Regions from separate parts of the Paenibacillus barengoltzii G22 genome, predicted to be linked through region 3. Evidence: riboswitches for the same ligand, from Rfam matches in the RefSeq annotation. Region 3 holds a riboswitch; each other region holds the start of a gene.

Region 1 (9,995 bases), on a different contig from region 3:
GTCATCCAGCATTTCCTCACGCCGCGGCCGGGGAAACGGCACCTGGATGGTGTGCAGCACATGGGCCGGCCGGTTCGTAAACAAAACGATCGTGTCCGAGAGCATGAGCGCCTCTTCGATGCTGTGCGTAATCATCAGGACGGAGCGCTTGTTCTCTTCCCAAATATCCAGCAGCCAGCGCTGCATTTCACTGCGTGTCAGGGCGTCGAGCGCACTAAACGGCTCGTCCAGGCACATGACTTCCTGAGGGGCGAGCAGTCCCCGAAGGAACGAAGCCCGCTGCTGCATACCGCCGGACAACATATGAGGATAAGCTCGTTCAAATCCGCGTAACCCCGCTTTTTCGAGCCAATGCTGAATTTCCGCACGGGAGCTCTGCTTTCCGGCTCCGGCGATTTCCTGCGCCAACACAACATTCTCCTCGATCGTCCGCCAAGGGAACAACGCAGGCTGCTGCGGCACGTAACTGATATGTCCGCGCTGTCCGGTGACCGGGCGTCCCTGAAGGAGCACCTCGCCATGATCCGGCGCGGTCAGACCGCCGATGACGTGGAACAGCGTGCTTTTGCCGCAGCCAGAGGGGCCGATGATCGACACGAATTCACCGGCCGGTACTCGCAGTGAAATGTCCTGCAGCACCGGAACCTCCCGGCGCCGGTCGCGGAACGTTTTATGAATCTGCCGAACCTCCAACGCGGGGGTGGCGTTATCTTTGGGTGTAGATGCTTCGCTCATAAACCAAGCCTTCCTTTCCGTTCGCTTCTCTATCTTCGGTCGTTCGCCGGTTTATAGCGGACAAGCCATTTTTCCAACAATGCAACACAGGCGAACATCGCCAGGCTGATGGCCACGATGATGGCGATGGCGACAAAGATCTTATCCGTGCGGAACGATGCCTTCTGCAGCATCATATAGTAGCCAATGCCTTTGTCTGCGCCAATCCATTCGGCAATGACCGCCCCCATCACGCTGTAAGTTGCGGCGATTTTCACCCCGGACATGATCGAGGGGATCGCATAGGGCACCTCCAGCTTGCGGAAAATATCCGCCTTGGATGCACCAATCATTCGCATATAATCAAGCATCGCCCGGTCCGTGCGGCTAAGTCCGTCCATGGCTGCCACGGCGACAGGGAAGAAGCAGACGAGCGTAATGACGATAATCTTCGGCAGGATGCCAAAGCCGAACCAGATCATCAGCAGTGGTGCTAGCGCAATGGTGGGCACGTTTTGACTTAAGATGATGAGCGGATACAGCGATGCCTTCAGAAACGGGACATAATGCAGAACAAACGCCGTCAGCAGGCCGACAAGCGTCCCGATGGCAAAACCGATCAGCATCAGCCGCAGCGTTGCTAAAGTATGTTCCCCCAAGCTGGCCGCACCGGCAACTGCTTCACGACCGATATCCACCGGGCTGGGGAGAATCCATTTCTCGATGTGGAACCAGGCGGTCGCGCCTTGCCAGATCAGTAAAAACAAGATGACCGCCACGAAGGGCGGCCATATGCTGTGCCAAAGGCTGCGGAGATTCATGGCCGATATTTTTCGATCAGCTTATCCATGCTGACGCCTTCGGGATTGTAGCAAATTTTAATTTGCGAAATGATGCCCGTGCTGCCGAATTCAATGACGGCTTCATTCATTTTCTTCACGATGGTCAGCAGCTCGTCGAGATCCCCCTCCATGGTCGTCTCCAGGGGATTCACCTGATATTTGACGCCGGAAGCTTGAATAATTTCAATGGCTCGGTCTACATAGGGAATGACGTCTTCACCGTTAGGCGTTTTCGGAATGATTTGAATGCTTAATAACGCGTTTGGCATGGGTAAGTTCATCCTTTCGAATAAGAGTTTTGGCATTAAAGATTATTAAAGGTAGTTATTCGCTTGGCAAAAACTCGTTGGTAAAAGCGGCATCCACATCAAGCGGTTTCTCCAGGAGCTTGCGTTCAAACATCCAATCGGAATAGTTCTGCCACACTTCTTTCTTTTGCTCGCCCCAGCGCGGAGCATCGTCCTTGTATTTCGGGCTGAGCCATTTTTGACTGGCCACCACCAGGTCTTTGTCGAGCTCGGGTACAGCTTTTAGCAGGATTTGCGCCGCTTCTTCCGGATGGTCGATCGCATACTGATAACCTTTCGTCACAGCCCGCATAAAAGCTTTTACAAGCTCAGGGTTATTCTGGATTGTCTTCTCGTTCGTCACGAGTACCGGTGTGTAGTAGTCCAGCTTCTCGGAGAAATCTTTGACATACAACATGTCCAGCGGCTCGCCCCGCAGCTCGGCCTCAACGCCCGTCCAGGCGTAGAAAATCCAGGCAAAATCAATATCCCGTTTTACCGCTGTAAAATAATCAGCATCCCCGATGTTAACGAATTTCACCTTGTTGACATCAGCGCCTTGCAGATCCATGATCGATTGGATCACCGCTTGTTCCACCGGTGAACCCCAGCCGCCGTAGGCTTTGCCCTCGAAGTCCTTTGGCGACTTGATGTTCTTCTCGACAGGGGCAGCGAAGCCGGACGTATTGTGCTGAATGATCGCGGCAATCGAAACGAGCGGGACGCCTTGGATTCGGCTTTGCGTCACGTTCTCTTGCACGCTGACGCCAAACGGCACCTCTCCTGAGGCCACCATCGCTTCGGCGCCGCCGGAACCAGGCAGGAGGATGTCCACATGCAGTCCTTCCTCGGCGAAATAGCCTTGATCCTTGGCGACGTAAAGCCCGGTATGGTTCGTGTTAGGGCTCCAGTCGAGCACGACTTTCACATGTTGCAGCTCTGCATTAGAGGCTGGATTGGGTGCGGCGGCTTCGGTATTTTGTCCGCCTTGGTTTCCGCCTTCCGCTGTCCCGGCACGATTCCCATTCGCTCCGCCGCAGGCGGACAATACCAGCAGCAAGCAACCAAGAAATATGGCCAGTGCGGTACGTACTTGAACTTTCACGACTCCGACTCTCCTTCGTTGGTGTAAATTTCCGCAGCTTGTTCTTGGTATAACCCTGGATGTGCGTCCTTAAGCGTAACTTCCAACTTCCGGATACAAAAAAACGTCCCGGATCCGGGACGCGATAGGCAATGGAAATGACATGTAAAATAAGTTCATCACCATGGTATGGCTCCCTACGCTGGCATTATCCAGATCAGGTTGAAGGGTCAGTATCTTGGAGGGATACACTCTCAGCCGGCCAATTCCAGCACCCCTGAACAATATGACTGCAGATTACATCTGTCATTATAGTTTTCACTAGTTAGATTTGTCCAGTCTTTCCGGTAGGCTTGAAAAAACAGGGGATTTGCTTTTTATCTGGCAAAAGGCTATAATAGGTTCAAATCATGTTTTTGAAAGAAGATATCATTCACGCATTGAAAAGGGTGTCACTTTTTTAAAACTGGAACTTTTTTCAATGTGTGAATTTTTTTATACAAGTGGTGCATGTTCAATAAGGGTCAGCCTTTATTTGAACGACTTCTGTTAAAAAAATGAATCATGTTAATCTTAAACAGGAGGTATTCTCCCATGGAAACCGGAACAGTAAAATGGTTTAACGCTGAGAAAGGTTTTGGCTTCATCGAAGTGGAAGGCGGAAATGACGTATTCGTTCATTTCAGCGCGATCACTGGCGAAGGCTTCAAAACCCTCGACGAAGGCCAACGCGTACAATTCAACGTGGTTCAAGGCAACCGCGGCCCTCAAGCCGAGAACGTTGTAAAACTGTAAGCTAGTTAGAAACTGCTCTTAATGCGTGCTCGCATTAAGGGCAGTTTTTCTTCGCAAAGATCATTAATGAGGTTAATTCTTCAGAAGTCCGCTTCTGATGATACATATAACACTGCAACAAAATCATCAATGCACCTGGTTGGAACGTTCACCTTGAAGAGGAGGGGAATTTTATGAACTACCGTAAAAAGACGTTAGAAGAAATTCCTGAGGAAAATACGCCGGTATGGACCTGCACTAGCGATGACTGCAACGGGTGGATGCGGGACAATTTCACCTTTGAATATAGCCCCGTATGTCCGCTCTGCTCGTCCGAGATGGTCATGGGGATGCGCATGCTCCCTCAACTGAGCAATCCAAGCTCCGATCAAAGATCGTCGTCCAAGAAGGCATAGGCGAAAGCTGCTGCCGGAATCGGAGAGCGCGGTGAGCAACAACAGCCGTATTCGCTTCATGCGAGTACGGCTGTTGTTGTATTCATCCGGGTGATAGATTGGAAAGTGATGCAAAAATAAAATCTCCATAAAAGGATTGCATCTATATAGAAAATTTAATATGTTTGAGGTGCTGCAACGGTTTCGTGAATCATGAGGAGGCGGTATTCCCGGTCATTGCCCGGTATTGCTTGAGCATATACAGCCGCCAGCGAATAATCATGCCGTAAGCGAGCAGGAAGAACAGCGCCGCGGTTTGCATGACGGAGACGTATTGTTCTACGGCCTCATGCAGCAAGAGACGGACGACAAGCAGTCCAATCAGGATAAAGATAAAGCTGCGGGAACGTTCCGCGTAAATTTCGCCGCCGATGTTCTCGAACTTGGTTGTCCGAATCAACGGATAGGAGAACAGGAGCCAACCGAAAGCGAAGGCGATTACGCCCCACAGGAGAGGAATGTGCGTTTCCGGCACAACAAACATGAAGAGGCCGGTTGTCATTCCTAGCGGGGGAATGATGATTTTCTTCACCGTGACAGGCCGACGACTGGCTTTCAGACGGATAAACAGAACAGCGACGGCCATGGCCATTGCACCAACGGTAAAGGCGGCTTGCATATAAGAGGGATTCATTAGGTTCATAGAGGTTCCCTTTCTGTAAGTATATAGTATGTATATATTGAGTATTTAGCGAAATGGAATAAAGTGACTAGCGAATAGCGATTCGCGAGAACATTATAACATACTCGTCTGCACTTGTTTCAAACTTGGTAAGGGAAGGGGAAGAAGGAAGATGAATAGCGAATTAACGGTCGCCGTCCATTGCTTGTTGTATTTAGATTCCAAGGAGGATCGCATGGCCAATAGCGAACAGATCGCCTGCAGCGTCGCGACCCATCCGGCCCGTGTACGTAAGGTGCTCAGCCTGCTTCGCCGCCACGACCTGGTGACGACGAAGGAAGGGGCCCGCGGCGGGTACTTGCTAAAGTGCGAGCTTTCGCAGGTTACTCTCGGCGATTTGTACCGCATCTTCGCTCAAGGATCGCTGCATCCCAACTGGTGTTCCGGCAGCGAACACTCTTCCTGTAATATCTCCTCGAACATCCCTGCCGTGATGAACCAGATCTACAGCGGGGCAGAGAAACAGGTGGAGATGTTTTTTGATCGGCTTCCGTTGTCTGAAGTGAAGCAGATGCTGGATGAATTTGAGAAAGAGAAGGAAGAGAAATCGGTGAGCAAGGAAGCTGGACCGAATTGGCACTTTTTTGTGGGTTCTTATGCTGATCGCGGGGAGCCCGGAATTTATCTCTGCGAGCTGCAGAGGGATACCGGCGAGATGCGGGTTATCCACGAGACTGCGGGCCTCACCAACCCTTCCTTTGTGACCTTCGATGCGAAGGGTATGCGATTGTATGCGGTAAGTGAACAGACCGAAGGGCAGGTTGCTGGATTTGCGGTTGATCCTAAGGATGGGAAGCTGACGATGTTGCACAGCGAACGGGCAACGCATGGGGCCGACCCGTGCCATCTGGCTTTGAAATGTGGGCGGGATCCGTTTTTGCTGGTCGCCAACTATTCCAGCGGGCATGTGAATGCCTTTGCACTGGAAGCGGATGGGTCGTTAGGAGAAATGACGGCCCTGATCCGCCATGAGGGAAGTAGTGTAAACCAGGAGCGCCAGGAATCGGCTCATGCTCACAGCATTGTGCCTAGCCATGATGGACGGTTCGCCTTCGTCTCTGACCTGGGAACCGACCAGATAGTGATCTATCGGTTGGAGTGCGGACGGCTAGTAAAGCACGGGGTAACCCATTTGCCGCCGGGGACAGGTCCACGGCATTTCGTGCTCCATCCGTCGGAACGGTTTGCTTACGGCATGAACGAGTTGAACAATACAATGACGGCATATACTTTCGATCCGGTGGAGGGGCGGCTTGAGGCGATCCAGCACGTCAGCTCCCTGCCGGATGATTTCCGCGGGGAAAACTATCCGGCCGATATTCACTTCTCGCCGGACGGACGTTACGTATACGGCTCCAACCGCGGACATGACAGCATTGTCCGTTTCCGCATCGATCGGCACACCGGTCGCCTCGAGGACCCGGAATGGACGAGTGTGGGGGGCAGCTGGCCGCGGAACTTCGCCGTCCTGGACGACTATGTGCTGGTGGCGAATCAGTACAGCGGCAATATCGCCGCCTTGCGGCGTGATCCCGAGAGCGGCAGTCTGACGCCTGCGGTGCATAGCTTGAGTATCAGCAAACCCTCCTGCATTGAACCGCTGCCGGCAGACTTTGCCGTGGGTAAGCAGCCGGCAGGTTCCATGTGAATCAGAAGCTTCATCTCATATCCCAGCGGACGAAGGATCCGATCCAGACACCCGAAGGCCTGCATTTTGCCGGTCTTCGGGTGTTTTGCATTGTCTGGAAGGGAGGTCCGCAACCCATACCGCAGCCTGTACCGGCTATAAGGGAGGCCTATAAAAAAATTGATTTTTTTGCATAAAAAGGTTTGACATTTCTGGGCTGTCGCATATAAAATAACACCATAGCATACTAAACAGGTAGGAATAATTAAAAATGTTCTCACCGTACGGACGGAGGAACGCTCTACTTGCCTTGGCAGACACGGGTAGTGGCTCGGTTTGACCGTAGGGGGTGGGGCGTTTCTCCGTTTTCCGTTGTCAAGTGGTTGATACGGTGGATGCCTGCCCTGCCCTAGTAAAGCGAGAAAAGAGTATGGGGAGTGATACGATGAACAGAAGGTTGAAGCAAGGGGTTCTGATGAGTCTGGCATTGATATTGGTTGGGGTCCTGGCGGCTTGCTCGTCCAACACGAGCGGCGGCAACGATGCGGCCAGCGCGGCAGCCGGGAATTCCGGCGGCGGGGAGAAGCCCAAAGCGGTGGAATTGCTGAACGTATCCTACGACCCGACCCGGGAATTATACGAAAATTATAACAAAGCTTTTGCGGCATATTGGGAGAAAGAAAAAGGACAGAAGGTCACCATTAAACAGTCGCATGGCGGATCGGGCAAGCAAAGCCGGGCTGTCATTGACGGGTTGAAAGCCGATGTGGTTACCCTGGCGCTGGGATACGACATTGACGCCATTGCGGAAACCGGGCTGATCAATGAAGGCTGGCAGCAAAAGTTCGAGCATAACAGCTCGCCCTATACCTCCACGATCGTATTTCTGGTTCGTAAAGGAAATCCCAAAGACATCAAGGATTGGAACGATCTGATCAAGGATGGCGTTGAGGTGATCACGCCAAACCCGCAAACCTCTGGCGGGGCGCGGTGGAATTACCTGGCGGCATGGGGATATGCCCTGCATCAAAACAATAACGATGAAACTAAAGCACGGGAGTTCGTGCAAGAGCTGTTCAAGCATGTTCCGGTTCTCGACAGCGGGGCGCGCGGCGCTACTACGACGTTCGTAGAACGTGGACTCGGCGACGTGCTGCTGGCTTGGGAGAACGAGGCCTGGTTGTCCGTGCAGGAGCTGGGGCCGGATAAATTCGATATCGTCTATCCGTCGGAGAGCATACTGGCTGAACCGCCGGTTGCCGTGGTCGACAAAAACGTAGATGCCAACGGCAACCGCGAAGTCGCCGAGGCTTATTTGAAATACCTGTATTCGGAAGAAGGACAGAAGATCGCTGTGGAGAATTACTATCGTCCAACGCTCGACAGCGTCAAGGCGGAGTATGCCGACAAATTCCCGGAGATCAAGCTGTTTACGATTGAGGAATTTGGCGGCTGGGCAGAAGCCCAAACGAAGCATTTCAATGACGGCGGCATCTTTAACCAAATTTACGTACCGCAATAATACGAACCGACCGTAACGAATCGGAGGCGAAGAATATGCGCAGTAGCACCGCAAAGCGCGGCGTTCTGCCCGGCTTCGGGCTGACGATGGGATTTAGCGTGCTGTACCTCAGCTTGATCGTGCTGATCCCGCTTTCCGCCTTGCTGCTGAATTCTACAGGACTAACCTGGGAGAAATTTTGGGATATCGCAACCGACCCGCGCGTGCTTGCTTCATACAGAGTGAGCTTTGTGACCGCGGCGGTGGCCGGATTGATCGATGCGGTGCTTGGGCTGCTGCTGGCCTGGGTGCTGGTCCGGTACGATTTTCCCGGCAAAAACATTTTTGATGCCATGATCGACCTTCCTTTTGCCCTTCCGACGGCGGTGGCCGGGGTTTCCCTCACCGCGATCTATTCGGCCAACGGCTGGATCGGTTCCTTGTTCGAGCCGCTGGGGATTCGCATCGCGTTTACGCCGGCGGGCATCACGCTTGCGCTGATGTTTATCGGCATCCCGTTTGTTGTGCGCACCGTACAGCCAGTGCTGCAGGACCTGGATGCCGAAGTGGAGGAGGCGGCGGCCACGCTTGGCGCTAGCCGCTTCCGCACCTTCCGCCAAGTGGTGCTGCCGGAGCTGCTGCCCCCGATGTTAACGGGGTTTGCGCTCGCGTTTGCCCGCGGCATCGGCGAATACGGCTCCGTTGTCTTCATCTCCGGCAACATGCCGATGAAGACGGAGATCGCCCCGTTGCTCATCATGTCGAGGCTGGAGCAATTCGACTACGCCGGGGCGACGGCGGTTGCACTGATGCTGCTGCTGATCTCGTTTGTGCTGCTGCTGCTCATCAACACGCTGCAGCGCCGGATTCGCAAGACCGCGCGGTAGGAGATTGAGAGCGCGGACTCACGATAACGAGTGTTGCCGATGGGGAGAGCTGACGATCACGAGATGCTATCTGCCCGGTGAGCATAGGCAAGCTCGGGAACGCCAATCGATAGGGAGGGAAGAGGATGGCCGGTTCTGTGCCATTAGCAGCAAGCAAGCCAACGGCTCCGCGGAAGCAGGCGGGGCAGGGTTCTGGCGTAATCAAGTGGGTGCTGATCACGGCGGCCGCACTGGTCCTGCTGTGGCTCATCGTGTTGCCGCTTACCGTCGTCCTGACGGAGGCGCTCAAGAAAGGCTGGGACGTCTACGTAGCAGCCATCCGTGACCCGGATGCATTATCCGCACTGCGGCTGACGCTGCTCGTCGCTTTGATTACCGTCCCGCTGAATACCATCTTTGGAGTGGCTGCCGCTTGGGCCGTCACCAAATTTAAATTTCGCGGCAAGCAGGTGCTGGTCACGTTAATCGACTTGCCGTTTGCCGTATCGCCGGTGATCGGCGGTCTGATCTACGTGCTGGTCTATGGCTCGCACGGGTGGTTCGGACCGTGGCTGGAGGAGCATCATATCTCGATTATTTTTGCTCTGCCAGGCATCATCTTGGCGACGTTGTTCGTGACCTTCCCGTTTGTAGCCCGTGAGCTCATTCCGCTGATGGAGGACCAGGGGCAGCAGGAGGAGGAAGCTGCAATCACGCTGGGAGCGCGGGGCTTCCGGATCTTCTGGAAGGTCACGCTCCCAAACATCAAATGGGGTTTATTGTACGGAATTGTTCTTTGTAATGCGCGAGCGATGGGAGAATTCGGCGCTGTCTCCGTCGTCTCGGGCCACATCCGGGGAGAAACCAACACATTGCCGCTGCATGTGGAGATTTTGTATAACGAATACCAATTCTCCGCGTCCTTTGCGGTAGCCTCTCTCTTGCTTCTGCTGGCGCTTGTGACCCTGCTGCTCAAAGGCTGGTTCACTCGCCAAAGCCGCCATTAGAGAGGGCTGAGACCAGGGACAAGGGGTGCGCCAGTTGCGCAGGCTGGCCTTGGGAAGAGATGGAGCGGGGAAGCACGGGGAGAGCCTTCTGGGTGAAGCCGGGGATAGCTTCCGGGGAGGCGGTTCCGCGAAGGGTGAAGGCTGGCTTCTGTGCAA
Region 2 (9,995 bases), 900 kb from region 3:
CGAATATCTGAAACAGGATTACCCGGAGCTCTATGAACAGATCAAGGAGCGAGTCAAAGAAGGACGCTGGGAAGCCGCCGGCGGCATGTGGCTGGAGGCCGACTGCAACTTGACAAGCGGAGAATCGCTGGTGCGGCAGCTGCTATATGGGACGCGGTTTTTACGTGAGGAATTTGGTCAAGAATGCACCTATTTGTGGCTGCCAGACGTATTCGGCTACAGCTGGGCCTTGCCGCAAATTTTGCGCAAGTCGGGCATTGACACGTTTATGACCACCAAAATTAGCTGGAATCAATACAACCGCATGCCGCATGATACGTTTTGGTGGCGCGGCATCGATGGCAGCGAAGTGTTGACCCATTTTATCACCACGCCCCAGGACGGCAATTTCTGGTGGTACACCTATAACGGGCAGATTGAGGCCTCCAGCGTGCAAGGCATCTGGGAGTCCTACCGCGATAAAGAGGTGAACAAGGAGCTCCTGCTCTCATACGGTTACGGCGATGGCGGCGGGGGTGTAAACCGCGAACACCTGGAGCTGCGTCGGCGTCTCGACGAGATGCCGGGTCTGCCGCGTGTGACGACCGGAAGAGCGGATGATTTTTTTGCGAAGCTGCATGAGACGGTGGAGTCGGCGGACCGTTACGTCCATACGTGGGACGGCGAATTGTACCTGGAGTACCACCGGGGAACTTATACCAGCCAGGCGTACAATAAGAAAATGAACCGGAAGCTGGAACTGCTGTCCCGGGATACCGAATGGTTGCTTAGCTTGCAGGCGTTGCTTGCGGGCGGCGGAAAGTGGGACACTTATCCGAAAGCCAAGCTGGATGAAAGCTGGAAAACGATCCTGCGCAATCAATTCCACGACATTATTCCGGGCTCGTCCATTCCGGAAGTATACCGGGACTCCAAGGAGGAGTATGCCGAAGCCCAATCGCTGCTAGAGTCGTGCCGGGAACAGGCCATTCAAGCTTTGACGAGCGATGCGGGGGATACATATACCGTGTGGAACCCGTCTTCTTGGCCGTTTACCGGTCTGGTTGCCTTGGAAGATCAAGACACAGACAAGGCAACACAGTGGATCCAAGCGGAGGGGCAAGTGCTGCAATCCGAATTCGACGGGACGACGGTGTGGGTACGCGTGGAGAACGTGCCGCCGCTAGGTTTTGTCACGATTCAACGCAAGAAGGAGGTACAAGCGGATAACGCCGTCGCGGTGACAAGTGAACCGTTTAAAGTTCGGCCAAACGGGATCGAAACTCCGATTTATCGCATCGAGTGGAACGACCGCGGGCAGCTGATCTCAATCTTCGACAGCATCGCCGACCGTGAGGTGCTGGCATCCGGTGAACGAGGCAATGTGCTGCAGGTGTTTGAGGATAAGCCTAAAATGTTTGAGGCTTGGGACATCGATGTATTCTACCAAGAGAAGCAGCGCGAGGTCGAGCAGCTTCAGGAATGCAAGGTGGATACCGGTTCGCTGCGGGCTGTCGTTCATTTCACTTGGACGTACATGAGCTCAACGATTCGCCAACAGATGATTCTGTATGCCGACAATCGGCGAATCGATTTCCGCACTTGGGTGGATTGGCAGGAACGTCAGCAGCTGCTCAAGGTTGCTTTCCCCGTGGATATCCGAGCGACGGAAGCGACCTACGACATTCAGTTTGGCAACGTGAAGCGTCCAACGCATTGGAACACGTCGTGGGATTTCGCTCGCTTCGAAACCGTGGGGCATCAATGGGTGGATTTGTCAGAGCGCGGCTATGGGGTTAGTCTGCTGAATGATTGCAAGTACGGGCATGACATTAAGGATCATGTAATCCGCCTGTCGCTGCTGAAGTCGGCAACGTACCCAGACCCGCAGGCAGATCGCGGCGAGCATGAATTTACGTATGCGCTGTATCCGCATGAGGGGGATTGGTCCGAAGGCGGTACCGTGCAAGCGGCAGCGCTCCTGAATCAGCCGGTATACGCGACGCCGGGTGCAGTGCCTGCGTCGTCGTTCTCCCTGCTTCAAACAAGCGGCAGCGCGGACGTCGTGATCGATGCGGTGAAAAAAGCGGAAGACGACGATAGCGTAATCGTCCGTTTCCATGAATATAAGGGCGGCCGGGGCCGCGTCCGGTTGCACGTCGGAGTGCCCGTTATGTCTTGGCAGGAAACCGACTTGATGGAACGTCCTGCCGGTGAGCTGTCCTCCGCAGATGCGATTGAGCTGACCGTGACGCCGTATGAAATCAAGACGGTTCGTCTTCAAATGAAATCATAATGTGTGAAGCGGGCGCCTCCGTCAGTTATCCGAAGCGGGAGCGCCCGTTAACGTTTCAATGTTGTTGGAACCATAGAAAAATAAAACGACCAGAATAATGATCACAATCCATTCGGCAAAACCTTCCCCGTCAAATTGACCCATATGGAAAACCCCCGTAAACATAGTTAAGTGCAAATCGTACATTCCTCATTTGGCACCGCTGAAAGAAACTGGCTTAGGAGCAACTCAGGCTCACAGGAGTAGCACACGCATTGCTTTAAGAGGAGTCGTTCGCTTTTTTCTTCATCGCATTAATGATGTCATTGATGGTGAGATCCCCATTTTCATTGAGGAAATTCAGCAGTTTATCGGCGTTCGCGTCGCTGCTGATCGTTTTGTACTCGCCAACCAAGGAGACGAACATGGTCGCGTTACGGTATAACTGGACGGAATCCACGCGAAGTTTGCCGGAGAGCAGCAACGCAGCTACGGTGTATTCCGGGGTTTTGGGCCGGAATCCGCCTTTTTTGCCGTTTTTCTTGCTGGAAGACGAGGACTTGTTCTTTCCGGCTGAGTTCATGGCTTTACCTTCCTTAACTTGATGGAGTCCAGTTTCCTGTGAAGGGGAACAGATCTGAACCGATCTTTGAACTGGTTCCTGAACCGATTCCTAGGAATCCCCTGTTATTTATGCTATGCAACCGAACGGGATTGGTGTAGACGGGAGACGCAAACGATCCACCTATTCGACCTTCTGGACGGGATTGACAATCCAGGCAGAGACCGGTAGAGTAATAATTGAATTGCATAGGAAATCCACTAGGGGCGCCGTCATCGGCTGAGACAAGAGATCATCTTGGACCCTTTGAACCTGATCTAGTTCATACTAGCGTAGGAAAGTGGAGCCGGCCCCAAGTGACATGCGCTTAGGCTGCCATGAGTATATTGGTATGCCTAGGGTTCATCCAGCCGCTCCCTCTATGGAGCGGCTTTTTTGCATGCTCTGGCAGCTCGGTTTGCTGTTGCCCTCTCAGAGGATTTCCTAGCCAAAATATGTGGAGGTGGAGAATTTGGGATTTTCTCAAGAGTTGCGTAGGCAGGCGGACGGAATTTATCAAGCGATATTTGATCATCCCTTTGTCAGAGGTATTGCGGAAGGCCGGTTACAGAAAGAACAGCTTATTCATTACGTTAAGCAAGATTTTGAGTATCTGAATGCGTATATGCGAATTTACGGGATTGCGATTTCCAAGTGCCAGACCCGCGAGGAGATTGCGGTGTTTAGCCAACAGATCGATTTTATTCTCAACAGCGAGATTCATCCGCATCACAATTTTTGCCGGGTGGCCGGGGTGAAATTTGAAGATTTGCAAGGCTTTCCGCTGGCCCCATCGGCGCATCATTATATCCGTCATATGCTGACAGTAGCTCATGAAGGAACTTTGGGGGAAATTTACGCCGTGCTTCTGCCTTGTCCGTGGACGTATCTGGAGATTGGCCAGAAGCTGCTTGAGGAAGTGCAGCCGACGCCGGAGCATCCGTACTATGAGTGGATCACCTTCTACGGTCAACGTGCAGGAGGTGTCACAGAGAAATTCAAACAGGCGTTGGATCAATGGGCGGAAACCGCCAATCCGGCGGAGCGCCAACGCATGGTCGACCACTTTATGCAGAGCTGCCAGCTGGAATATCTATTCTGGGACATGGCTTATCGGTTGGAAGATTGGCCGGTGGCGGTGCCGGTGCTTCAGCCATAACTTCGCGCCAAGCTACTGATCCATCGATACAAGCCAAATGATCGAAAGAGAGGTTAAACCTACATGAGTGTACTGGAAAAAGAACTAGCCCAAGTGCTGCAAAAGGTGCAAAATACAAAACCGCTCGTTCATAACATCACAAACGTGGTCGTTACGAATTTTACGGCCAACGGCTTGTACGCGCTTGGCGCGTCGCCGGTCATGGCGTATGCGCCGGAGGAGGTGGCCGACATGGCCAAGATCGCCGGCGCGCTTGTCCTCAACATCGGCACGTTGTCGACGCCGCAGGTGGAGGCGATGATCCTTGCCGGCCAGTCGGCGAACGCCCACGGCGTGCCGGTGCTGCTTGACCCGGTGGGCGCGGGAGCGACCGCCTTCCGGACGGAGTCGGCGCTGCGCATCCTGCGCGAGGTGAAGGTGGCGCTCGTGCGCGGCAATGCGGCGGAGATCGCCCATCTCGTTGGAGAAGCTCGCGAGATCAAGGGCGTCGACGCCGGCGACTCCGCGAGCGCCGAGGCGGCCGAGCTTGCCGTGCGGGCCGCGCGGGCGCTGAACACGGTCGTGGCGATCACCGGCCGTGAAGACGTCATCACCGACGGGCTGAAGTGCCGGATCGTGAGCGGCGGGGACGCGCTGCTCACACAAGTGACCGGCACGGGATGCCTGCTGACGTCGGTGCTGGGGGCTTTCGCCGCGGTGGAGCGCGATCTGCTGCTGGCCGGCACGGCCGGGCTGGCATTTTACGGCGCTGCCGCGTCCCGCGCTGCTGAGCGGACGGCTTCGGCCGGCCCGGGCAGCTTCCAGATCGCGTTCCTTGACGAGCTGGCGAAGCTGCACCCGCATTCGCTCAAAGGGCACGCGGCGGTGCGTGAATTTCAGGCGACCGGAGCCGGCGGGTGGTGGGTCGGATGAGCCGGATCGCCAGGGCCTTAACGATTGCCGGATCGGACAGCGGCGGCGGGGCTGGCATCCAGGCCGATCTGAAAACGTTCCAGGAGCTGGGCGTTTTCGGAATGTCGGCGATTACCGCTGTGACGGTTCAGAATACGCTCGGCGTCTCCAACGTCTACCCGTTGCCGCCGGAAGCCGCGGCAGAGCAAATCGAAGCGGTGGGCTCTGACCTTGGTGTAGATGCGCTAAAGACCGGTATGCTGTTCAGCGCCGAAATCATCGGAGCAGTGGCCGCGCAAATCCGCGCGTTCAGCTGGAGCCGGGTCGTTGTTGACCCGGTAATGATCGCCAAAGGCGGCGCATCCTTGCTCCAGACGGAAGCGGTGCAGGCGTTACGCTCACAGCTGCTGCCGCTGGCGTACATCGTGACGCCGAACCTTCCCGAAGCGGAGGTGCTGTCCGGACTGTCTATACGCAGCATGGAGGACCGCCGTGAGGCCGCAAAACGGATTTGCGCCTACGGCGTGCAACAGGTTGTCATCAAGGGCGGGCATGATGCCGATACCGGTGAGCAGGTTGTGGATTTATATTATGATGGCACCACCTTCACCGAAATGGTGGAGCGGCGAGTCCCCACTGCGCATACGCACGGCACGGGCTGCACATTCTCGGCGGCATTAACGGCGGAGCTTGCCAAGGGAACGCCGACTTTAGATGCGGTGCGAATTGCGCGTGCTTTCATTCAAGCGGCGATTGAACATGAGCTTGGATTGGGGCAGGGGCACGGCCCGACCAACCATTTTGCCTATCGCCGGCTGCAAGGAGCGTCCCGATGAGCGGCGGAGTTGGAAGCGGGCGGATTGAGGCAGACCGGATGCGCCAGCTGCTGCGCACGTATCTGGTCCTCGGCAGCCCGAACTGCCGCGACCATCCGCTTCGCGTACTGGAGGCGGCGCTGGACGGCGGCGCGACGCTGGTGCAGTTCCGCGAGAAGGGGCCGGGAGCGCTCACCGGGGAGCCGCTGCGGGCGCTAGCCGCCCAGCTGCTGGCCGCATGCCGCCGGAGGGGCGTGCCGTTCCTCGTCAACGACGACGTGGAACTGGCCCTTGCGATTCATGCCGACGGCGTGCATATCGGTCAGGAGGACGAGGCGGCCGCGCGGGTTCGCGCCCGGATCGGCGACCGCATCCTCGGCGTCTCCGCGCACACGTTCGCCGAGGCGGAGGCCGCCGTGCAGCATGGCGCCGATTACCTCGGAATCGGGCCGATCTACCCCACGGCCTCGAAGGCGGATGCCAAGGCGCCGCAGGGGCCGGCGATTCTCCGCGAGCTGCGCGATCGCGGGATCACCTTGCCGCTGGTGGGCATCGGCGGCATCACGGTTGAAACGGCCCGCGACGTCATCCGCTCCGGGGCCGATGGCGTTGCCGTGATTTCCGCCATCACCCTAGCGGATGACGTTCGCCAAGCGGCGGCGCAGTTATATGCGCAAACAGATGCCGACACAAACACGATTTGAGCGTTTCCATCCCAAACACAATACACAGATCAACCCCTTGTCTTTAGGCAAGGGGTTGGGAATTTGTGGTCAATATGGTAAGTGGGATTCGAATTTATTTGGCTTTTGTCAGGAATAATGCGTGAACGCATATTTTTTTAATTCCTACTCCTATGGTATAATATCCTCAATGTTTGGCTATGCTGTTAATTTGCTGTTTTGTTGGTTTGATATTTTTTAGTATATGTTACATAGATCACCGCAACTTTTTCGCCCCTGTTCGGTAATTACTTAGGAAAGAATCGAACGGGAAGATGGCCCATGGAAGCGCGAGGAGGATCGCACCCAAATGACGGATTCCCAAATGATTCGCGAAATTAAGGAAGGTAACACGGAACTGTATTCGGAGCTGATGCGAAGGTATCAGCGGAAGATCCTAGCTTTCGTGTACAACATGTTAAAGAGCGCTCATTTAGAGCTGCTTGCTGAAGATTTATGCTCGGAAACGTTCTATAAAGCATTTCGCAGCTTGCATTCCTTTAGAGAGCTGGATGCTTCATTCTCAACCTGGTTGTACACGATTGCCCGTAACACCGTGCTCAGTGAGCTCCGCAAGCAACGAAACGGCAACGTCCCCTTGGAGGAAAGCGGGATTATCCCCGTAGCCCCCAGCGAAGTCGCCCCGGAGCAAGCGGTATTGCGGAGCGAGAAAGTGGGCATGGTGAGAGAAGCGATCAACAATTTGCCGGAGAAGCAAAGGTCAGCTTTGATCTTGCGTGAATACGATCAATTGGATTACCAGGAGATCGCTAACATACTGGGACAAAGCGTCAGTGCCGTGAAGTCGCTATTGTTCCGAGCGCGCAGCAGTGTAAAGAGTCAGCTTGAACCCTACTTTTATGAACCCATCTACGAGCATTACGAAGGGATGAAAAGCAGATGAATTGTAAAGAGGCCCAAGAATTGTTCGGATTGTTACGGGACCTACCCGAACAACACCCACAGCGGCTAATGCTGGAACAGCATCTTTTGGGCTGCGAGTCTTGCGCGGGCGAATACCAACAATGGGAAGAATGCCTGGACATGCTGCAGTACATACCGATCGAAGTGACAGAAGAGCAAGCGGAAGCGGTCAATCGACGAGTGATGGATCGGATTTATGCCGAATCGCCTTGGCTGGCTCCTGATGTGAAGCGCGGCGTGACTCGTCGTATTCGGCGGCGGTTGGTCTTTTGGGCTGCCAGCTTCCTTGCGATTTTCGTCATTAGCTTCGGGTTCCTGCTGATGGATCGTTTTACACCGGACCAGGAAAGTGCGGAGCCGATGACCGGGATACTCCCAACTGCCGTGGTGGTAGCGGGATCGGAGTCGGATACGTATGAGGAGTTCTCCATTACCTTAACCAGCGTATCGCGGGGGATTGTCGAGCCTTTTGCGGTACCAATGAGTCCGGCCTATCCGCAATACTGGATGTATCTGTCCATGGGCGGTATGCTGCTGGCGCTCTTTTCCTGGAAAGGATTGCGCCGAACCAAAAGATAAACTTGGGTACTAACGCTTCTCCCGCTTTCGGAGCGGGCGGGGCGTTTTTACTATCTAAAGGGGGATGATTATGCTCGTTGGGTTAATTCGCCACGGACTCACTGATTGGAACGCTATCGGAAGAATTCAAGGTCAAAGCGATATTCCGTTAAACGATGAGGGACGGCGTCAAGCCAAGTTGCTCGGCAGAAGATTGAAGGAGGAGAACGAATACCGCTGGGATTTCGTCCTGACGAGCACGTTGTCTCGGGCGCGAGAGACCGGTTCAATCATTGCTGAAACGCTGGGGATTCCGCTTTACGATCCGGACCCGCGGTTGATGGAACGGTCGTTTGGTAAGGTCGAGGGGCTGACGTTAACGGAGAGGGAAGCCTTGTGGGGAAAAGAGTGGGATCGCCATGAACTCGGACAAGAGAAGGATGAGGAGATTCGTCAGCGGGCTTTGTCGTTTATGTCCGATTTGGCAGAGCGTTACCCGTCGAATAACATCCTGGTTGTGACCCACGGCGGCTTGTTGGCTCAGTTATACATTGCCTTGTATCAGGAGAGATGCCAGGAGCGCATCGGCAACTTATCACTCACCATCCTGGAGAAAAATGAGAAAGCCTGGGACCTGCGTCTATATAATTGCACGCGTCATTTGCAGGAAAGCGTCCAGGAACGAAAGTAAACCGGCCTAGGCCGGTTTCTTTTTTTGCTTAATTCATGGAATAATTTTGCTTTCAGGGAATAAACGCCGGAAAACCTTCCCATAATGGGATTAAAACGGCGAGGCGGTCAAACTATGAATCTTGCGGATATGCTCACTTATGCCGATATCGGACAACTTAGCAGAATAGCAGATCATTACCGCTGTGAATGCAGCGGGCACTCGAAGCATGAACTGATTCAATCCATCCTGCAGACGGTAGGGCGCCGGGATTTTATTGAGCGGTATATCGGCAGCATGAGTATGGAGGATTTGCGCTTCCTGAACACCCTGCTGTTTGATGGTCGTCGTCAGTTCAGTCTGGAGGAATTGGTTGCCTGTGCACAGGGCTCGCGCTTTACGGAAGATGCCAAGGAGCGGGAGAGTCCGCGGGAGATGATCACCCGTTTTCGCCAAAAGGGTTGGTTGTTTAACGGGACCACCCAGCAAACTCGCTATCTATTTGTGGTTCCGGAGGACTTGAAGCAGCGGTTCCGCGAAGCTCTGGAGCGCCGGTTTCTTGCCGAGGTGAAGGCGGCCGCCGCCGAACCGCCGATGTACCGGGAGGAGCCGGAGATGTTATCCGCCGACCTGTTGCTCTTCCTGCAATACGTGTCCAAGCATGACATTCCGCTAAATAGCGAAGGTGTTATGTATCGGAGAAATCAGTCGCAGATTATGGAATCGCTGCACGTCTCCGAGGGGCTGGTAGGCAGAGGGTGGCGTTTCGGGTATGGCCGCCGTTTTAAGGATTATCCCAATCGGTTTGCGCTGCTCTACGACTATGCCTATCATTCCCGTCTCATTCAAGAGAACAACCATCGATTGGAACTGACGGATACGGGAGTGGCCTACCTGACGGAGGAACGAAAGGAACCGATGATCCAGTTCGTTCGCTTCTGGTTAAGATTATATAAAGGACCAATTCCCAATTTGCTGTCCCTCGTCTACTGGATTGTCTGTTGTTCGAAAGAATGGGTGACGGTTTCCTCGCTCTTCGAACGAGTGGAGCCGCTGATCAAGCCGTTCTTCTACGACTCGCCAGCTTCGATCTTTGAAGAGCGGATCCTGCAGATGATGCTTCATCTCGGAATGGTGCGCTTCGGAGAAGACGAGCAGCGCGAACGATATGTGCAAGCTTCCCCGTTCGGAAAGCAAGCGGTTCAGCAAATCCATAAGGGTTAGACCTAGTTCCGCGAATGCCGCTGGGCACAGACATATTCATGAGAATGGGGGCAAACGTCCCATATCGGCGAAGATATCAGTGAATATCTTTAAGTATGAGCAGGTTGTTGAAGTGACAGAATCTACGAGATGTGTGACGGTATGGAGAACAATATTCAATGTAACGATGGTTTGGAG
Region 3 (9,995 bases):
ATTGCGGCAGAGGCAGAGCACATCTGCCTCTTTAACGGGTCGATGCAGGCGATCACGCTGCTGACCCAGCTGCTGCTGGGGGAAGGCGAGCCCGCGGTGCTGGAGAACCCGTGTTACTACGGGATCTCGCGGGCGGTGGCCGCCTGCGGAGGCGTGTCCGTCCCAGCGGCGCTGGACGGAGATGGCATCGTGCCGCGCGATTGGGACGCGCGGCTGCTGTTCGTCACGCCGGGTCGGCAGTTCCCGACCGGCGTCGTGCTCTCCCACGCCCGGCGGCGCGAGCTGCTGGCGTGGGCCGCGCGGCGGAACGCTGTCATCGTCGAGGACGATTACGACAGCGAGTTCCGCTGGGGCGGCCGCCCGCTGGAGCCGCTCAAGGCGTTGGACCGCGAGGAGCGCGTCGTCTACGTCGGCTCCTTCTCCAAGACGATGTTCGCCGCCCTGCGGGTCGGCTATGCCGTGCTGCCGCGCACCCTGGTTCGGCCCGTTGCGAGCGCGAAGGCGCTCTACGAGCCGGTGCCGCCGGCGCGGCTGGAGCAGCGGGCGCTCGCCCGGTTCATGCGCACGGGCGGCTACGAGCGCCACCTGCGCCGGATGCGGCGCCATTACGGCGCCAAGCAAGAGGCGTTCCGCCGCTGCATGGAACAGGAGCTGGGCGAATTGTTCCGCCTTCGCCCCGCCGATGCCGGATTGCTGCTGTACGCCGAATGGCTCCGCTCGCCGGAGGAGTACCAGGCCTTCCGCCAAGCGGCGGCCGGTCGCGGCGTCCTGTTTCGTGATGCGGCCATTTACCGGATCACTCCGGGGCCGCCAGCAGCCTGCTTTGCTTTTTCCCATTTAGACGAATTGATGCTCATTGAGGGTGTATTTCGTATGAAAGCGGCCTGGGGGGATATTTAAACCCGTGCGCTTTAAAGGTATAATAAAGGTGATAAACTTGTCCTCGTGATGTAATGAGGAGGACAGGACATTGTACGGATCAGGCAAAATGATGCGATTGTATTTTTTTTTACGGGAGGGAAGGACATGCTTCACGTTTCACCATCATCATTTGAATTGAAGCCGGCATTCGCCAAAATCGTCTGCGAACCCGGTTGGAAATGGCACAAGAGGGAGAAGCCGTTGCAGAACTATGATCTCTTCTATGTGTGGAGCGGTGAAGGCACGGTTGTCCTGAACGACCAGCCCATTCCGGTCAGTAAAGGCAGCTGCTTCCTGTTCCGCAAGGGGGATCACACCAGTGCTACGCATAACCCGCAGAAACCGCTGGTGCTGACGTACATCCATTTCGACGTCCACGAGCCCGTGACCGAAGTGCCGGGTCCCTACCGCGTACTGGAGGATACGCTGGATTTCGAGTATATGTTGTCGCGTTACGTCCGTTTATTTTTGATGAAGGCCTATGCCGCCGAAGAGGAGGCTCAGCTGATCCTCAAGCAGCTGTTGATTTATTTGCTGCGGGAAGAACGGCAGGTACCGGTAGAGAAGAAGGTCAGCAACCAACTGCATGAAGTGATCCATGAAGTGGCGAACTATGTGCTCCAGCATCCCGGCCTCCCTCATAAAGTGCAGGATTTGGCTGCCCGGGCGGGCTTGTCCCCGCGCTATTTCTCGATTAAGTTCAAGGAAATTATCGGAATGTCTGTGCAATCTTACATCATTAAGTCGAGAATCGACCGGGCGCAGCATTTGCTTCTGCATGCCGGCATGAATGTGACCGAGGTGGCAGATGCGCTGGGGTATCGGGACATCTTCTTCTTCAGTCGCCAGTTTAAGCAATATACGGGAAAAAGCCCATCCGAAATCCGTTAAGCAGGTTGTTCTAAATCACGAACACCCTCTGAAGTGAATGAATTCATTGTTCTCGACTGCCAAGCTTGAAGCTTCGGCGGTTTTTTCTTTACAAACCTACAGGTTATTTATGCCTAGTGTAGGCCGGACAACATCGTCCGGTCTTTTTTTGTGGCCGCGCCTGAGACAATTTGTTTACAAGTCAGTGATATTTTGGCGACATGTATGCCGTAAGCTGAGTGTTGCGTCGAAAGACGGCCTCATCCTGAAGACGAAGGAGGAAAAAGGAATATGAAACCGATGACTTGGCTGGGACTCGTGCTGCTGCTGGTTCTCTCTGCTTGCACCGGGTCCGGGAACGGGGAAGGGGGATCACTCGCGGATACGTCAACAACCGGGATAGCGGTGAATGGTACGAGCGGCCCTGCTTCCGGGACATCCGGCGATCCGGGGAAGAAGGAGAAATCGAATGAGCAGGTGAAGCTTGTCGTCGCCACTTATTTTTTGAGCGATCAAGTCAAGGTTGCCGTGGAGAAATATGAGCAACTGCATCCGAATGTCGATATTGAGCTGCATGCCGCTTCGACGTCGGGCAAAGATCTGAACGATGTGATGAACAAGCAGGAACAATTTATCAAGACCAGCAACACCGCCATGTTGGCCGGAAAAGGACCTGACATCATTGAACTCGATCAGCTTCCTTCCGAACAATACGTGAAGCGGGGGTTGCTTGTCGATTTACACGAGCTGATGGATCAAGACGCTGACTTTCACAAGGAAAATTATTTCACCAATATTATGGACCATGTGCAAAGCGGCGGGGACGGCGGGTTATACGGCATGCCATTGTATTTCTCACTAGTTGGTCTGTATGGCAATGTGGAAGCTATAGAACAAGCAGGCGTTTCGTTTGACGATGACAGCTGGACGCTGAACGACTTCATCGACACCATCAAGCAGTTAAAGCAAAAGGGCGATCCATCGTATATCTTCATGGGCGAGGAACGTTATTTCTTGGAACAGCTCGTGACGGAAAATTTCGAGAAGCTCATCACCGTAACGAACGGGGAGCCGCAATTGGATACAAACGCCTTGGCTGAGATGATGGAGCAGGTCCAAAAGATGGCGGATGATGGACTGCTTCATAAGATGGGGAACTATCAGAGACTAACTGCGGTTGGGGAATCCGGGACCGACAGCAAGAATCCCGCCTATTTCATGGATGCAGAGCTCTATTCGCTGCGGGACGCCTTGTTGTACGCCCCATTCCCGCGTACGGCGCTGTATGCTAAGCCGCATCTGGTGAATGCGGGTGGCGGCGGCTACTTCAAACCGTTCGGGCAGCTTGGCATCAATGCCAATTCCGACCATCCACAGGAAGCTTGGGACTTCATTCAATTTCTGCTCAACGAGGAGAGCGTACAAGCTTATTTCGACGAGCATTTGGATGCCAGCCCTGGTTTTCCAATGAACCGAAGCGTATACGAGCAACAGAAGAGCAAGCTCCTTCAGGACGGAACGGTTACAAGCGGGAACGGTCCGAAGGTTCCGGTCGATCCGGATATGCTGGCGCAGGTGGACCATTACATCAACACAGCCGTCCATGCTGTGGGAGGTCCTTCCAAACTCTCCGAAACGATATATAACGAGACGGAAGCGTTCTTTGCCGGCCAGAAGTCAGCGAGCGACGTAGCGAAGGTGATCGCGAACAAGATCAATCTGTTGTTGAATGAATGACGGATAATGGACAACTTTTTACTTAGAGGGGGGATGGGACATGTATCACAAAACAATCGCGGAGGACGTCTCCCATTTGCTGCAGAACCAAGCGACGACCAAGCCCCATGAATAAGCTGCTCACCCTGCTTCGCAAGGACGGGTTCCAAGCTTTCTGGCTGCTTGCCCCGAGCGTGATTGGCTTCTCGATCTTTTATCTGATCCCATTTCTATTAGGCTTCTGGGAATCGTTCACGGAAGGTGCGGGCGTTGGAGGAAGCAAATTCGTTGGCTTGCATAACTACATCGACCTGCTGGGCAGCAGCTCCTTCCGCAAGGCGGCTGCCAATACCTTGCTATTCACCGCGGTCAGCGTTCCGTTGCTCATTCTCTTGTCCCTCGGCTTGGCTTTGCTGCTGAACCGGCCGTTGTTCCTCCGTGACGGGATCCGGACATCCATCGTGCTGCCCCTCGTCGTTCCCGTCGCTTCGACCGTTACGATCTGGCAAATTTTCTTCGATTGGAACGGGACGCTGAACGAGTGGCTGCATGAGATCGGGCAAGGTCGCATCGATTGGATGCAGTCCGATTGGTCGATAGGCATCGTCGCGGTGATGTTTCTTTGGAAGAACCTCGGCTACAACATGATTCTGTTCCTGGCTGGCTTGCAATCGATACCCAGATCGTATTACGAATCAGCCAGCATTGAGGGAGCGGGACCGCTGCGCCGGCTGTACCACATCACGCTGGTCTATTTGACGCCAACGATGTTTTTCGTCGTTCTCATTTCCATCGTCAATTCGTTTAAAGTGTTCCGGGAAACGTATCTGCTGGCAGGGGATTATCCATATGATCGCCTCTACATGATGCAGCATTATATGAACAACATGTTCGCTTCGCTGGACGTTCAGAAGCTGACTGCCGCCGCGATCCTGATGGTCGGCTGCATCGCTCTGCTGGTTGCTCTTCTGCTCGCGGTGGAGCGTCGGTTTCGGGAGAACATGGAATGAACGGAGTTGATCGAGTGAGGAAGCTCGGCATGCTGCCCAAAATCATAGCTACGCTTGCGGCTGGCGCAGTTGCGCTGGTTATGCTCGTGCCCATCATTCTGACCGTGACGGGTTCGCTGATGACGGAACAAGAGATCGAGCGGAATTACGGTCTTCTCGGCGTCATGATCGATGTAGCGCAGGGAGGAGCGGAAGCTTTCGTTAATTTGAAGCTGCTTCCCGACTGGCTGTCCTTCGGCCAATACGCGCAAATCTTAATCCAGTCGGCGAAATATCTTCACATGTTCTGGAACTCCGCCCTGCTGGTGGCACCGATTGTGGTTGGGCAAGCCGTCTGCGGTACGCTGGCGGCTTACGCCTTCGCCAAGCTGCGATTCTTCGGCAGGGATCAGCTGTTTTTCGTCTATCTGCTCACCATGTTGATGCCGTTCCAGGTGACGCTTGTACCCAATTATCTCGTCATCGACCAGCTGGGCCTGATGAATCACGAATCGGCGATCATTCTGCCCGGCATCTTCGGCGCGTTTGGCGTGTTCATGATGCGTCAATTCATGACGCATATTCCGAATGCGTACATCGAAGCTGCTAAAATCGACGGAGCGGGGCAATTCACGATTTTCTTGCGCATAATCGTTCCGCTTGTCCAACCCGGCCTGGCGGCTCTGAGTGTTCTCCTGTTCATCGACTACTGGAACATGATTGAGCAACCGCTCATCTTCCTGCAGGATGACGCCAAGCAGCCGTTGTCTCTCTATCTGGCGCAGATTAACAAACAGGCCCGCGGCATCGGTTTTGCGGCTTCAACGCTGTACATGGCTCCGGCGGTACTCCTATTTTTGTATGCGGAGTCGTATTTCGTCGAAGGGATTGGGCAGTCAGGAATTAAAGGTTAGCCGGGAGGTGAGGGTGCTTGGAAGAATTGGCAACCCGTTCAAAACAAAGAAAAATACGCGCGCTTGGGGGACTCTTCTTCGCCCTGCTTATCGTGCTGACGCTGGGCGGTAACACGATTCGGGCGTTGTCGATGCCGAAGGTGACCACGGCTGTGCCCACCGTCGGATCACTGGATTATTCCTATGAAGGGAGCGCACTGGTCCGGCCGGCAGCGGAACGAAAACTGATGAATCCGGCGGGCTGGAAGGTGCTTAAAGTGCTTGTGAAGGTTGGAGATAAGGTGCATAAAGGACAGCCGCTCGTCCGCTATGACGACAGCGACGTGCAGGACCAGCTTGCCGATCAGCAATCTTCCCTGAAGAAGATGCAGTTGTCACTGGAACAACTGGAGTACGATTTGAAGCAGGCGCTCCGGGAAGGGGATGAGGAAGCCGTGCATCATGCGTCCTCAGCGCTGAAGAGCATGCAGTTTGATATAGAAGATCAGAAGCGGCGCATCACCAAGCTGCAGGAGGAGATCCAAGCGGGTCGGGAGCTGATCGCTCCGGTGGATGGCATCGTCATGACGGTAGGTGCTGAAGAGGGGATCGCCTCAGCGGGGGTTCCTGACGTCAGCCTATCCGATACGTCCCAGGGCTATCAGATTCGGTTGATGGTGCCGGACGAGCTTGCGATCCTGATCCGGCCTGGTGAAGAACTGGATTCGTTCGCGCTTGTAGACGACGATGCCCGGCAACTTACCGGCACTGTCACCACGATCGAAGAGGCGTACGATGGAGGGGGGGATTCGATCGGCGATGACCAGCTTGGGGCTGGCGACAGCGGCCAAGCCTCGGCCGCGAACACCCGGATCACGATATCACTGAAAGAAGAAGAATCCGGTCTCCTAGGCGGTGAACGCGTCAAAGTGAGCCTGCGCAAATCGAAGGGCGACCAACTGCTGCTCGTCCCAAACGAAGCGGTTCATCATGACAGCCAGGGGGCGTTCCTATACACGATCTCTGCGGAACAAGGCCCGCTTGGCAATGCATATTACGCAAAACTAACCCGAGTCGAGACGGAAGGTTCGAACGAATACGCAACAGCTGTCAGCGGTGAGATCTTCGAGCAGTCCGAGATCATCGTAGGCAGCACAGGGCTGATCATGGACGGCACCCGCGTCCGCTATGAGCTGAACTAGCCAATTACGGTGCAGGAGATGGGAAGAGCCGGCCGAAGCCGGCGATGCATGGTCTTGTTCAATTAGCTTGGGTTTGCGGAGTTAAAGCGGCCCAGCGCTTCACCCATCCGAACCTTCTGTCCGGGGGCAAGTTCAGGCCATGGGGTGAAGGTGCCGTTCTGAGTGAGCAGGACGACGGTGGATCCAAACTCGAAATAAGCGAGGTCGTCGCCTTGCTCCCAGGATTTTGCTGAAGGATCGGTATACTGGATGCTGCTCACGTTCATCGCGCCGACCTTCACAAGAGCGATTTCCCCATACTCATGGGAGATGTAAGTGATCAAGCGTTCGTTTCGGCATAACACCTTCTTCATATGGCGCATGCCAAAATCGTTCACCGGGTAGACCCGGCCTTTGATGTGCTCGCTTTCCAGCTTTTTGCCCGTCACGGGCGCGTGAATCCGGTGATAATCGGTAGGACTCAGATACAGAACAAAGGCGTATCCGTGTTTGTACAATTCGACGCGGGGAGAGCCGGCCAGCAGCGCTTCCAGGGAATAATTCTGTCCTTTCACGTTCAGGATCGTACCGGATTGCACCTCACCCATAAACGTAATCAGCGCGTCCACCGGACTAATCATCACTCCCGGCTCCGCGTGCAGCGGGCGCATGCCCGGCTTTAGCTTGCGGGTGAAGAATTCGTTTAACGTGCGGTATTCCCGAAGCTCCTTCTCCGCTTCATGCAGCGGAATGCCATACGATTTTGCGAATAAAGGGATCATTGCTCGGCTAACCCCCGAATGAGAGAACCTGCCTATCAACCGGGATAACCATTTCCGGGAGGAAAGCTCCGTCATCCATTTCATCCATGTCGCGGCCAAATCGCATCCTCCTAGTCTGTCCAGTAATGCTGCATGGGTATTGATGAATTCGTTGCCACTTCCGCTTATCTTGACACAGAATCAGACCGAAATCAATAACGGACTGGTAACCCCCAGTTTACAGATTTGTACAAATTTAGGCTTGATGCCTGGGCGGGGTTGGTGTATGTTTATATCAATCGCATAGGGATACGGGGGCTTGAGCGAATCAGGCTGAGATAGCGGCATATTGCGCCGCGGACCGTTAATCTGATCTGGATAATGCCAGCGTAGAGAATCGATCGTCCGGGACTTTTTGTGCCTTCGTGCGTCCCCGTGACCTGACCACCGTCTGAGCTATTCAGGCGGTTTTTTTTACGATGCGAGGATTTAAATCAAATGATCAGGAGGAGAGATGAAGATGTCAGAGGTTGTTCAAAAAAGAACGGGGCGTGGTCTCAAGCTCAGTGATGTGCTGGTAACGGTGTTGGTCTCGCTGGTGCTGGGTGTGGTGTATCACTTTTGGAGTTCGGTGTACAATTTGTTCTCCCCCCTGTTCTTCCAGGCCGATGAACTGGTGTACGGGATGTGGTTCCTGGCTGCAACGCTGGTGTTCTTGTTGATTCGCAAACCGGGGGTGGCGTTAATCGCGGAGATCGCTGCTGCCCATGTGGAAATTTTGTTCGGGAGCGAGTGGGGCGTCCAGTTGGTCCTTTACAGTGTGCTGCAAGGTTTAGGGGCGGAGCTGGTGTTCGCCGCGTTCCGGTACCGGAAATTTTCCGGCTCCGTTGCTGCGTTGGCTGGGATTGGGGCTGCCGTGGGTTCGGTCCTCCCGGATTTCTTCTACGGCTATGTGCAGGATTACGAGCCGTGGCTCTTGACTGCCAAATATGCGATGCGGGCCGTCAGCTCGGCGCTGATCTGCGGGTACTTCGCTTATGCCGTCGTGAAGGCCGTAGAGGCGACAGGGGTTACGACATTGCTGCGACCCGTTGATCCCAAAGATTATGCGGCGTTGAATGACTGATGAGCAAAGAAACGACGGCAGCTGAGATCCGGGAGCTGCGGCTCAAGTTCCCGGGAGAGGATCGGTTTGTGTTTAAAGATTTGGATTTCTCGGTGCGGCGCGGGGAGCATGTGCTGCTGCTGGGTCCCAGCGGATGCGGCAAATCGACGCTGCTCCAGGTGCTGAGCGGCATCATTCCAGACCTAGTTGAGATTCCGATGCGCACGTCCGCACAACAGCTACCCGCATCGTGGCGATTTTTGTTCCAGGATCCGGATACGCAGTTTTGTATGCCTTACGTGGATGAGGAGTTGGCGTTCGCCTTAGAAAATTTGGGCGTGCCGAAGCCGGATATGCCCGCGCGGATGCAGGCTGCATTGGCGAAGGTGGGCCTTGACCTGCCTGAGCTCCATGTGCCGATCGATTCGCTATCCCAAGGGATGAAGCAACGGCTGGCGCTTGCCTCCGTGCTGCTGGGGGATCCGGAGGTGCTGCTGCTGGATGAGCCTTCGGCATTGCTCGACCCGCAGGGCCGAGAGCAAATTTGGCAAGCGATCGCCAAGGTGGCTGAGGATCGCACCCTCATTATCGTGGAGCACCGGATCGAGGAGTTGACGGCGCTAGGTCTGGTTGACCGCGTCGTGTTGTTTGGACCGGACGGAAAGGTGCTGGGCGAGGGGGCACCGGACGTCGTGTTTGATACGTATCATTCCGAGCTTATTGAATTTGGGATCTGGTATCCCGGCGTATGGGAAGCGTATTTTGCCACAGAAGCTGGCCGCAGGTTATTGGAGCCGGTGGGGGGGAGCCGGCAATTGGATGGACCTGCCGCCGTGGAGTTGACTGATTTTCACGGGTTCCGGCATGGGCGGCCGGTGATTGAAGTCGGGCAAGCCGCCGTGTATCCCGGGGATTGGATTGCGATCACTGGCCCAAACGGTGCAGGGAAGAGCTCGTTGCTGCTCAGTCTGATTGGCTTGCTGCCGTCTGAGGGGGCATTTACGTTGCAGGGAAAACGGATCGAGACTGGGAAGCTTAGCCGACGTGACCGCAGACGACTTTTGGAGTCGGCCGCTCGTGAGATCGGATTTGTTTTCCAGAATCCGGAGTTTCAGTTTGTCGCCGATCGGGTGGTGGACGAAGTCGCCTTCTCGCTGAGGGAGGATGGACTTGACGCCGGGACGCTGAACGGTCGGGTGACGGTGTATCTAGAGCAGTTTGGTCTAACCGGCTTGGAGATGCGGCATCCTTACCAGCTGTCGCTGGGGCAGAAGCGGCGCCTTAGTGTGGCTGCGGCGGCCGTACGCGAACAACAGGTGTTGCTGCTAGATGAGCCGACCTTCGGTCAGGATGCTGCGAACACGTTTGCCATTCTGCAGTTATGCGAGGCGTTACGTCGACGCGGGACGGCGATCCTCATGGTTACCCATGAAGAGCGGATCGCAGAGCAGGTGGCCACCCAGCATTGGGAGGTCCGGGACGGACGGTTGACGAGCCAACGGTTGACCTCGCGGGTAGAACGGTCCCAGGCAAGTGCCGGCGAATCACCGGAATCCAAC

The links. Region 3 has a riboswitch for thiamine pyrophosphate ahead of C812_RS02085 (ECF transporter S component). Riboswitches for the same ligand answer to the same signal wherever they lie in the genome.
Region 1: another riboswitch for thiamine pyrophosphate. It lies ahead of C812_RS15970 (ABC transporter substrate-binding protein); the one in region 3 lies ahead of C812_RS02085 (ECF transporter S component).
Region 2: another riboswitch for thiamine pyrophosphate. It lies ahead of tenA (thiaminase II); the one in region 3 lies ahead of C812_RS02085 (ECF transporter S component).

What each region holds. Positions count from the first base shown of each region.
Region 1 covers NZ_KE159654.1:208,375-218,369, reverse strand. Annotated here, with positions in the region: gene C812_RS15985 (ABC transporter ATP-binding protein) at 1-735, opposite strand, end outside; gene C812_RS15980 (ABC transporter permease) at 765-1,535, opposite strand; gene C812_RS15975 (MTH1187 family thiamine-binding protein) at 1,532-1,825, opposite strand; gene C812_RS15970 (ABC transporter substrate-binding protein) at 1,881-2,948, opposite strand; TPP riboswitch at 3,104-3,216, opposite strand; gene C812_RS15965 (cold-shock protein) at 3,522-3,722, shown strand; gene C812_RS15960 (cold-shock protein) at 3,896-4,117, shown strand; gene C812_RS15955 (CcdC family protein) at 4,308-4,799, opposite strand; gene C812_RS15950 (beta-propeller fold lactonase family protein) at 4,951-6,486, shown strand; gene C812_RS15945 (sulfate ABC transporter substrate-binding protein) at 6,911-7,987, shown strand; gene cysT (sulfate ABC transporter permease subunit CysT) at 8,023-8,853, shown strand; gene cysW (sulfate ABC transporter permease subunit CysW) at 8,979-9,839, shown strand; gene C812_RS22345 (hypothetical protein) at 9,874-9,995, shown strand, end outside.
Region 2 covers NZ_KE159652.1:1,323,178-1,333,172, forward strand. Annotated here, with positions in the region: gene C812_RS06215 (alpha-mannosidase) at 1-2,275, shown strand, start outside; gene C812_RS22940 (hypothetical protein) at 2,297-2,419, opposite strand; gene C812_RS06220 (hypothetical protein) at 2,535-2,837, opposite strand; TPP riboswitch at 3,069-3,172, shown strand; gene tenA (thiaminase II) at 3,328-4,014, shown strand; gene thiM (hydroxyethylthiazole kinase) at 4,078-4,926, shown strand; gene thiD (bifunctional hydroxymethylpyrimidine kinase/phosphomethylpyrimidine kinase) at 4,923-5,741, shown strand; gene thiE (thiamine phosphate synthase) at 5,780-6,424, shown strand; gene C812_RS06245 (RNA polymerase sigma factor) at 6,753-7,346, shown strand; gene C812_RS06250 (anti-sigma factor) at 7,415-7,945, shown strand; gene C812_RS06255 (histidine phosphatase family protein) at 8,016-8,615, shown strand; gene C812_RS06260 (hypothetical protein) at 8,730-9,818, shown strand.
Region 3 covers NZ_KE159652.1:418,422-428,416, forward strand. Annotated here, with positions in the region: gene pdxR (MocR-like pyridoxine biosynthesis transcription factor PdxR) at 1-900, shown strand, start outside; gene C812_RS02055 (helix-turn-helix domain-containing protein) at 1,027-1,812, shown strand; gene C812_RS02060 (ABC transporter substrate-binding protein) at 2,083-3,528, shown strand; gene C812_RS02065 (carbohydrate ABC transporter permease) at 3,636-4,517, shown strand; gene C812_RS02070 (carbohydrate ABC transporter permease) at 4,547-5,410, shown strand; gene C812_RS02075 (efflux RND transporter periplasmic adaptor subunit) at 5,428-6,591, shown strand; gene asd (archaetidylserine decarboxylase) at 6,654-7,451, opposite strand; TPP riboswitch at 7,633-7,744, shown strand; gene C812_RS02085 (ECF transporter S component) at 7,846-8,457, shown strand; gene C812_RS02090 (ABC transporter ATP-binding protein) at 8,457-9,995, shown strand, end outside.